2 regions of the Stenotrophomonas sp. STEN225 genome follow, and region 1 is predicted to be linked to the other one. Evidence: riboswitches for the same ligand, from Rfam matches in the RefSeq annotation. Region 1 holds a riboswitch; the other holds the start of a gene.

Region 1 (4,588 bases):
GGGACGCCGTGAACACGTCCTTGTAGGCTTGGCCGCGGCATCCATGCCGCGGACATCCCCGTCCTTCCCCCCCGCACGCCCCCCGACAATTTCCGTGCGCGTCAGCCACGGAAGTGAAAGAAGAAGATCAAAAGCAACAGCAACAGCCGCGCGCTGTGGGTTGGGGTCGGATCCGTTTTCCAGAGGAAACGGATCCGACCCCTTCGTGTTTTTCCGGCGCAGGCTGCCGAACACCCTCAATCCGAATCCTGCGCGCGCGCTGCTTCGGCCTGGGTTTCTTCCTGTGCCGCCATTTCGCGCGCGATCCACGCATCGATCATGTGCCGCTGGCGCTGTGCCTGCCGCCGCTCCCGCGTGTACTCCTGGTCCAGTACCCGGTACAGCGAGACCATCACCAGCACCATCAGCAGCGCGAATGGCAGTGCCGAGATCGTGATCATGCCCTGCAGCGCGTCGAGGCCGCCGGCCAGCAGCAACGCACCTGCGATCAGCGCGATGCCCACACCCCAGGCCAGCTTGCGCTTGGCGGGCGGGTCGCCTGCCTCGTCGGTGGACATGCTGGCCAGCACCAGCACCGCCGAGTCAGCCGAGGTCACGAAGAAGATCATCAGCAGAACCAGCGCGATGCACGACAGCAGCAATGGCAGCGGCATGCTGTCGAACAGGGTGAACAGTACGGTCTCATAGCCGTTGCCCAGCGCCTGTACCAGGTCTGCATGGCCGAAGATCTGCGACCAGATCGCGGTGCCACCGAACACCGAGAACCAGAAGAAGCCCAGCAGCGTCGGCGCCAGTACCACGCCCACCACGAACTCGCGCACGCTGCGGCCACGCGAGATGCGCGCGATGAACGAACCCACGAACGGTGCCCAGGAAATCCACCAGGCCCAGTAGAAGATCGTCCAGTCGGCGACCCACGTACTGGAGGAGAACGGTGACATGCGCAGGCTCATCGTCACCAGCTGGTTCAGGTAGGACCCCAGCGTCGTGGTGAAGGTATTGAAGATCGCGCCGGTCGGCCCGAGCACCAGGACCAGTGCCAGCAGCAGGGCGGCCAGTGCCAGGTTGAAGTTCGACAGCCATTTCACGCCGCGCTCCACGCCGCTGAGGGTGGAGGCCATGTACAGCACGAAGGCGACGGCGATGATGGTCAGCTGCAGCGGCACACCGGCATGCACGCCGAACACGCGCTGCATGCCGGCTGCGATCTGGATGGTGCCGAAGCCCAACGTGGTGGCCACACCGATTGCCGTGGCCACCACCGCGGCAATGTTGACAATTCGTCCGATCCAGCCCCGATGATGATGACCGATGATCGGCTGCAGCATGTCGCTGACCAGCCCGCGGCCGTTGCGGTTGAACTGGAACCACGCCATTGCCAGACCGATCAGCGCGTAGATCGCCCACGGATGCAGGCCCCAGTGGAAGAACGCATAGCGCATCGCTGCACGTGCGGCGTCCATGCTTTCCGGTGCCAGTCCTTCCGGCGGCTTGCTGAAGTGGGAGATCGGCTCGGCCGCCCCCCAGAACACCAGGCCGATGCCCATGCCGGCGGCGAACAGCATCGACATCCAGCTGGCCCGCGAGAATTCGGGTTCGGCGTCTTCGCCACCGATGCGCAGGTTGCCGAAGCGGCCGAACGCCAGGTACATCAGGAACACCAGCGCCAGGAACACCACCAGCAGGTACAGCCAGCCGATGCCGCGGATGAGTTCGCCGAGGATGCTCTGCACCACGGCGTTGAAGGGACCGGGTGCTACGCCGGCAAGCAGCACCAGCAACAGGACCAGTGCGATGGAAACACGAAACACCATGAAGGAGCTTCTCCGATCAAAGGGATTGAGGGAGCGAGCAAATGCTTGCAGCGAGGGGCCGGCGGCACTCGAGCGCTAGCCGGGCAGGGGCCGCGATGGCGGCGATGCGTCATCGGTCGCAGCGACACGATGCGCGTGCACGTTACTGAACGCGACGTCATGGTTGCGTTAATTCATCAATGTCGCGTGACGCGCAGCCGCCCCGTAGGCTCGCCCTGTTGCAGGACTTCTATGGTCTAATGCCGGCAAGAAGCGGGGGTACCGCGGCCATCGGCCACGGTTGAGACAGTCCCTTGGAACCTGATCCGGCTCATACCGGCGTAGGGAAGCTTTGCAATGCAACCGAACCCGGACGCGGCCCAAGGGCCGTCCGCGTGCGGGGGCAGTGCGCCGCCGCTTCGTCCCTGACCCTCCTGGACGATGCCCGATGAACGCACAGCTCTCCGCCCTGCAGCAACAGGCCCAGCAACTCTCCGAATCCGTGACCCGGCCGATTCCCGGCTCGCGCAAGATCCATGTCACCGGCTCGCGCCCGGACCTGCGCGTGCCGATGCGCGAGATCACACTGAGCCGCACGCCGACCCTGTTCGGCGGCGAAGAGAACGCGCCGGTCACGGTGTATGACACCTCCGGCCCCTACACCGATCCTGACGTGCGCATCGACCTGTCCGCGGGCTTGCCGGCCCTGCGCCGTGCCTGGGTCGAAGCGCGGGGTGACACCGAACAGCTTGATGGCCTGAGCTCTTCCTTCGGCCGCGATCGCGAGCACGACCCGAAGCTCGATGCGGTGCGCTTCCCGGCCCGCAGCCTGCCGCGCCGCGCCCGTGCGGGTGGCAATGTCACCCAGATGCACTATGCGCGCCGCGGCATCATCACGCCTGAGATGGAATTCGTCGCCATCCGCGAGAACCAGCGGCTGGACGCGATCCGCGATGCAGGCCTGCTGCAGCAGCATCCGGGCGAAGCCTTCGGCGCATCAATCCAGAAGATCATCACCCCGGAGTTCGTCCGCGACGAAATCGCCCGTGGCCGGGCGGTGCTGCCCAACAACATCAACCACCCGGAAAGCGAGCCGATGATCATCGGCCGCAACTTCCTGACCAAGATCAACGCCAACATCGGCAACAGCGCGGTGTCATCCGGCATCGCCGAGGAAGTGGAGAAGCTGGTGTGGGCGATCCGCTGGGGGGGCGATACGGTGATGGACCTGTCCACCGGCAAGCACATCCACGAGACCCGCGAGTGGATCATCCGCAACTCGCCGGTGGCGATCGGCACGGTGCCGATCTATCAGGCCCTGGAGAAGGTCGATGGCCGTGCCGAGGCACTGACCTGGGAGATCTTCCGCGACACGTTGATCGAACAGGCCGAACAGGGCGTGGACTACTTCACCATCCATGCCGGCGTGCTGCTGCGCTACGTGCCGCTGACCGCCAAGCGGGTGACCGGCATCGTCAGTCGCGGCGGCTCGATCATGGCCAAGTGGTGCCTGGCCCATCACAAGGAGAATTTCCTCTACACGCACTTCGAAGACATCTGCGAAATCATGAAGGCCTACGACGTGACCTTCTCGCTGGGCGATGGGCTGCGCCCGGGCTGCATCGCAGACGCCAACGACGCGGCGCAGTTCGGCGAGCTGGAAACGCTGGGCGAGCTGACGAAGATCGCATGGAAGCATGACGTGCAGACGATGATCGAAGGTCCCGGGCACGTGCCGATGCAGCTGATCAAGGAAAACATGGACAAGCAGCTGCGCGAATGTGGTGAGGCTCCGTTCTATACGCTGGGGCCGCTGACCACGGACATCGCGCCCGGCTATGACCACATCACCAGTGCCATCGGCGCAGCGATGATCGGTTGGTTCGGTACCGCGATGCTCTGCTACGTGACGCCGAAGGAACACCTTGGCCTGCCCAACCGCCAGGATGTGCGCGACGGCATCATGGCCTATCGCATCGCCGCACATGCGGCCGACCTGGCCAAGGGGCATCCGGGCGCGCAGGTCCGCGACAACGCATTGAGCAAGGCGCGCTTCGAGTTCCGTTGGGAAGACCAGTTCCACCTCGGGCTGGACCCGGAGAAGGCAAAGGAATTCCATGACGAGACGCTGCCCAAGGACGCGCACAAGCTGGCGCACTTCTGCTCGATGTGCGGGCCGCACTTCTGCTCGATGAAGATCACCCAGGACGTGCGCGAGTACGCCGAGGCCGGAATGAAGGAGAAGTCCGAGCAGTTCCGCGCTGCGGGCGCGGAGGTCTACCAGCAGGGCTGATCGGACTGGCGTCGCCGGGCGTGCCCCGGCGGCGCTGCATCGCGCGCCTCACGCGCATCCCGTTATCCTCCGCCCATCTTTCCGGGGAAGGGACGCCATGCCTGTTGCCGTGACCACCCGCTGGCTGGCCATCGCCCGCCGCCATCCGTCCGCGTGGCTGCTGGGCGCGCAGCTGCTGGCGGTGATGCTGTATCCCGCGCTGGACGACACGGCCGCCGGCCGCGCCGCATTGGGCATGTTTGGAATGGCGGTGCTGGGCCTGGCGTTGTGGGTGGTCCAGCGCAGCCCGTTGGGTACATGGCTGGCACTGCTGCTGGCGATTCCGGCGGTGGTGTTCTCCATCGCCGGCGCGCTGCTGGACCGCGCCGCGCTGGTGACCACCGCGCAGCTGCTGGAGAGCCTGCTCTACTTCTATACGGCCGGCGCGCTGATCGCCTACATGCTGCAGGACCACAAAGTCACCCGCGACGAACTGTTCGCGGCCGGCGCCACCTTCACGTTG
Region 2 (4,588 bases), on a different contig from region 1:
GTCGCGCCAGTAGAAGCGGTTGAACACGTTGTCCACCGACAGGTTCCAGGTCACGGCGCGCTCATGCACGCGGTGGCGGAAGCGCAGGCCGGCATCGAACACCGAATAGTCCGGCGCGCGTACGCCGCCGTCGGCACGGGCCACATTGGCGGCGGCATAGCGCCAGCCACCGGTGACATCCAGGCCCTGCACGAACGGCAGTGCGTAGGCCAGGTGCACACTGGCACGCACCTTCGGCACGTTCACCAGCTGATGGCCTTCCTGGCCCGGCGTGTCGGTATCGCGTGCACGCGCCTGCAGCACGCTGGCGCTGGCGACGATCTGCAGCGCATCGGTCAGCTGGCCGTTGGCGGTCAGCTCCAGGCCGGTATGGGTCTGCGTGCCGCGCTCGACGAAGGTGTAACCGGCATCGCTGTCATCCGGCATGGCGTACTGGTAGGGCTGCGAGATGCGGAACAGCGCGGCGCCCAGGGTGAGCGAGGCAGCTGGCACGTACTTGACGCCGGCTTCCAGCTGCCGTGACTGCACCGCCGGCAGGAAGGCATCGGCGTTGGAGGTCCAGAACGGTGCCTCTTGGCCCAGCGCAATGCCGCGCACATAACTGGCGTACGCATTGAGCTGGTCGGTGGCCTTCCATACCAGCGCGGTCTGCGGCAGGAAGCGCGACAGCCGGCTGTGCCGCTGCGGCGTGCCGCGCTTGTCGTACGCGCGCTCGTCCAGGCGGACGAAGCGGCCACCGGCCAGCCACTGCCAGTCATCGCCGAACTGCATGCGGTCCAGCACGAACACGGCGGTCTGGCGGCTGTCCAGACGCCGTGCGGACGGGCCGGGCATCAGCGGCGAGGGCTCGTACACCGGCACCTGCGTGTCGTGGATGTTGCTGCTGCCTACGTACTCGTTGACGCTCGGTCGCCTGTCCACCGTGCGGCGGAACGTGTCGGCGCCGACCGTCAGCTGGTGGCCGACGCTGCCGGTGTCGAAGCGGCCACGCAGCTCGGCGCGCGCCTGCTGGTTGCGGCGGGTATCGTCCGGACTGCGGTAGTCGTAGATGTCGTAGTCGCCGTTGGGGGCGAAGTAGTTGCCGGGCACGCTGCCATCAGCGCACGCGTCGGCGTAGTAGCAGCCATAGGCGAAGGCGACGTTGTCGTCGATCACCGAGCGGCTGTGGCCCACCGACAGCCGCGACTGCCAGCGCTCGTTGAAGTCGTAGGTGTGTACGGCGGTGATGTTGGTGCTGGCGATTTCCACCGGGCGCTGCCACGGCTGATAGCCCAGCAGGTGCTCGCGGTCGACGCCACGAGGCAGCTCCCGTGCGCCCAGCAGCTGGTAACCGGACACCGAGCGCTGCGAACTGGTCTGGTAGTTGGCGTCCACTTCCAGCTTGCCGCGCTCGCCGATCAGCCAGTCCGCTGCAAGCGAATAGAAGTTGCGGCGGCCGTCGGCGTGCTCGACGTAGGACTCGCTGCCCTCCCAGGCGGCATTGAGGCGGATGCCGAAACGCGGCGTGATCCAGTGGCCGACATCGACGGCGGCATAGCGCGAGCCTTCCGAATCGGTGCCAAGGGTAGCCGTGCGCACTTCGGCCGGGCGCTTGCCGATGTAGTTGATGATGCCGCCGGGTGCCATCACCCCCGCGGCGAGGCCGGCTTCACCCTTCAGGATCTCCACCGCCTGCACGTTCTCCAGCGCCAGCCGCTGTTCGCCGGCGATGGCCAGCCCGTTGAAGCGGTAGCCGGTGGCGGCATCGAGCGCGAAGCCGCGGATGGCGACGTTCTGGTAGTAGCCCACCGGCGCGTAGGCATCACCGAGCGAGGCGTCATTGCTGGCCAGTTCGGACAACGAGCGCACCTGTCGACGGTCGAGGTAGTCGCGTTCGAGCACGTTCACCGAGGCCGGGGTGTCCTTCCAGGAGCCGGCGCCGAATGCACTGACCCGCGCGCTGTCGGCCGCCGGCCTGCCGGCCTGCACGCGGACCGCTGCCAGCTCGGTGGGCGAACGTTCGCCGCTGTCGGCTGTCACGTCGGGGGAGGCTCCAGCCTCGCTGGCATGCAGCGGCAGCGCGGCACAGAGGGCGAGAGCGAGCAGGGTGGGACGCAGGCAGCGGTTCATTCGATTCGTCTTCGGACAACAGGGGAGACGAAGCGACGGCGCGCAGGTGCACCGGCCCGGAACGGGGGTGTGGCTGCGGCTCAAAGCTCCCTACGCCGGTGCAAACCGGATCAGGTTCCAAGGGACTCTCTCAGCCTGCAGATCCAGGCACCCCCGCTTCAGGCCGCTATTTCACTACAGATGGCAGGGATTTGCGAGCCGATGCCCTTCAGGCGGCGGCATGCAGCGCCTGCAGCAGGGCCTGGCCGGGTGCGCTGGCGAACCACGCGGCATGGCCCAGCATGAAGGGATACCAGGCGACATCGGCGTTCGCTGTCGAGCCGGTGATGCCTTCGAAGTACTCCACTTCGGACAGTGCGAAGTCGAAGTGGACCATCGGCAGCAGGTCCGCCAGCAGGTGCAGGCGGGTGGCCGACAACGGCAGCACTTCGCGGTAGCCGTCGAGCAGCGCCAGCGCGATGTCGATGCGCACCGCCTCATGGCCCCGCTCCAGCTCCAGCCAGGCCACGGCATTGCGCTCGATCGCGGTGGCCAGGTCGAACAGCGCGCTGGTAGGTGAGGCGAGGCCGAAATCCAGCACGGTGCTGACGTCGTCGCCGCGCCACAGCAGGTTGGAGACATGCCAGTCGTTGTGCGCCCACAGCGGCGGCTCGGCGGACAGGCGCTCGGCCAGGCCGGCATGCCAGGGCAGGACGTCGCGGCGCAGCTGCGCCTGCCACGGAATCCGCGCCAGGTAGCGCGCCAGTCCCGGGCGGTCGGGAAGACCCGCTTCCAGCGCGCTGATGGGGTCGGCGGCGCGGATCAGCTCGTCGCGTGCCACCAGGACATGCGTGCTGCGCTGTGGGGCCTGGTAGCTGGCGGCGGCCTGATGCAGCCGGGCCAGCATGCGTCCGGCAGAATGCGCCCGTGCGATGTCCGTCAGCAGCGTCCAGGAGGCGGCGTCGCGGTACAGATCGTCACCCACCCCCGGTGAATGCAGTTCATAGGTCCAAGGCCCATGCTCGATGGCGCTGTCGCCTCCGGCGGTGGGCAGAACCTTCACCACCGGCACGCCGGCAGCGTCCAGATGGGCGATGAAGCGGTGTTCCTCCTGCAGGCAGGCGGCACTGCGCACGCTGCGGTGGTGGCGCTTGATGAACACCCGGCCGCGGGTACCCTCGACCAGCGCGGCGGCCGACAACGGCCGGGGGCTGTGCCAACGCAGGGCGCTGTCCGCGTCCAGCACCGGATAACGGCGGGCCAGCCAGGCGACCTCGGCTGCATCGATCGCGGGCCAGTCGGCAGCGACCTCATCGTTGTTGAGGCCCTGCACGCGGTGGGCGGTGGAGGTCATGCGGGGGCCGGGGGCAAAGGAGTCATCCAGGGCTGCGCATTCAACGCCATGGACGGCCCGGACGCAAACGGGCGGGTCATCGACCCGCCCGTTTGCCGGTGATGCCGGGCAGTGCCGGCGAGGGTTACCAGCCGCGGTGGCGACCGCGGTCGTGGTAGTAGCGGCGGTCGCTGTCGCGCCAGCGGCGGTCATGACCGCGGTCCCGATAGCCATAGCCCCGGTCGTAGCCGCGCTGGTAGCCGCGGTCGTAGCGGCGGTCATAACGACGGTCGTGGCGGTCCGGGGTGGTCAGGTTGCCGATCGCGCCGCCGGCCACGGCACCGCCGACGGTGGCGGCCGGATCGCCATTGGAGATCAGGTGGCCGGCGACGCCGCCCACCACCGCACCGACGACGGTGCGCTTGTCCTTCCTCGACATGGCGCTGGCGTCGCTGACCACGGCGACACCGGCCAGCAGGGCCAGGGCCATCGCCACGCCACGGAAGCTGAGAGCGGAAGTACTGAGCATGTTCGGTTCTCCTGTAGGGGCATGCCACGGTGGGCAGGGAGGGCGCGGGCGCCCTGGCTGCCGTAGTGACCACGCTGGCGCCCGGAGATTGCCGGAACATTGCGTGGGCCACTGGGCGGCGTGCGTATTCATCTAGCGTCAGACGGCATGAAGCCTGCCTGAAAGTTCAATGGCCGGATGGCCAGGATTCAGATTTTGCCGTCACGCAGATAGTCGAACAGCTCCGCATCGCCTTTCAGGCCCAGCTTCAGCATCGCATCGCCCTTCTGCCGGCTGATGGTGCTGACGCTCTTGTGCAGCTGCACCGAGATCTCCTTCACCGTCATGCCGGTGCCGAGCAACCTCAGCACCTCCAGTTCGCGCGGCGACAGCGGTTTGCCGTCGCCTTCGCGCATGCGCCAGCTGCCGGCGGCCTCGACCCGCTCGCGCAGGCTGCGGCTGATATAGAGTTGGCCGCGGTTCACCGCCTGGATCGCCTGCGGCAGCTCGTCCATCGACGAACTCTTGTCGACCAGGCCGAGCACGCCGCTGTCGAGCACCATGCGCAGGATCGCCAGGTTGCTGGAAACGCTGAGCATCAGCACCTTGAGGTCGGGATGGCGGCGCCGGATCATGCCGATCATGGCGAAGCCATCGGC

What was found. Region 1 has a riboswitch for thiamine pyrophosphate ahead of thiC (phosphomethylpyrimidine synthase ThiC). Riboswitches for the same ligand answer to the same signal wherever they lie in the genome.
Region 2: linked by a shared signal. The riboswitch ahead of ACVOJ1_RS05075 (TonB-dependent receptor) and the one ahead of thiC (phosphomethylpyrimidine synthase ThiC) in region 1 are both predicted to bind thiamine pyrophosphate.

What each region holds. Positions count from the first base shown of each region.
Region 1 covers NZ_JBRRBV010000008.1:80,642-85,229, forward strand. The annotation lists gene ACVOJ1_RS10180 (BCCT family transporter) at 237-1,814, opposite strand; TPP riboswitch at 2,059-2,159, shown strand; gene thiC (phosphomethylpyrimidine synthase ThiC) at 2,242-4,086, shown strand; gene ACVOJ1_RS10190 (ion channel) at 4,184-4,588, shown strand, end outside.
Region 2 covers NZ_JBRRBV010000003.1:244,384-248,971, forward strand. The annotation lists gene ACVOJ1_RS05075 (TonB-dependent receptor) at 1-2,109, opposite strand, end outside; TPP riboswitch at 2,180-2,274, opposite strand; gene ACVOJ1_RS05080 (phosphotransferase enzyme family protein) at 2,318-3,442, opposite strand; gene ACVOJ1_RS05085 (glycine zipper 2TM domain-containing protein) at 3,567-3,950, opposite strand; gene ACVOJ1_RS05090 (response regulator) at 4,139-4,588, opposite strand, start outside.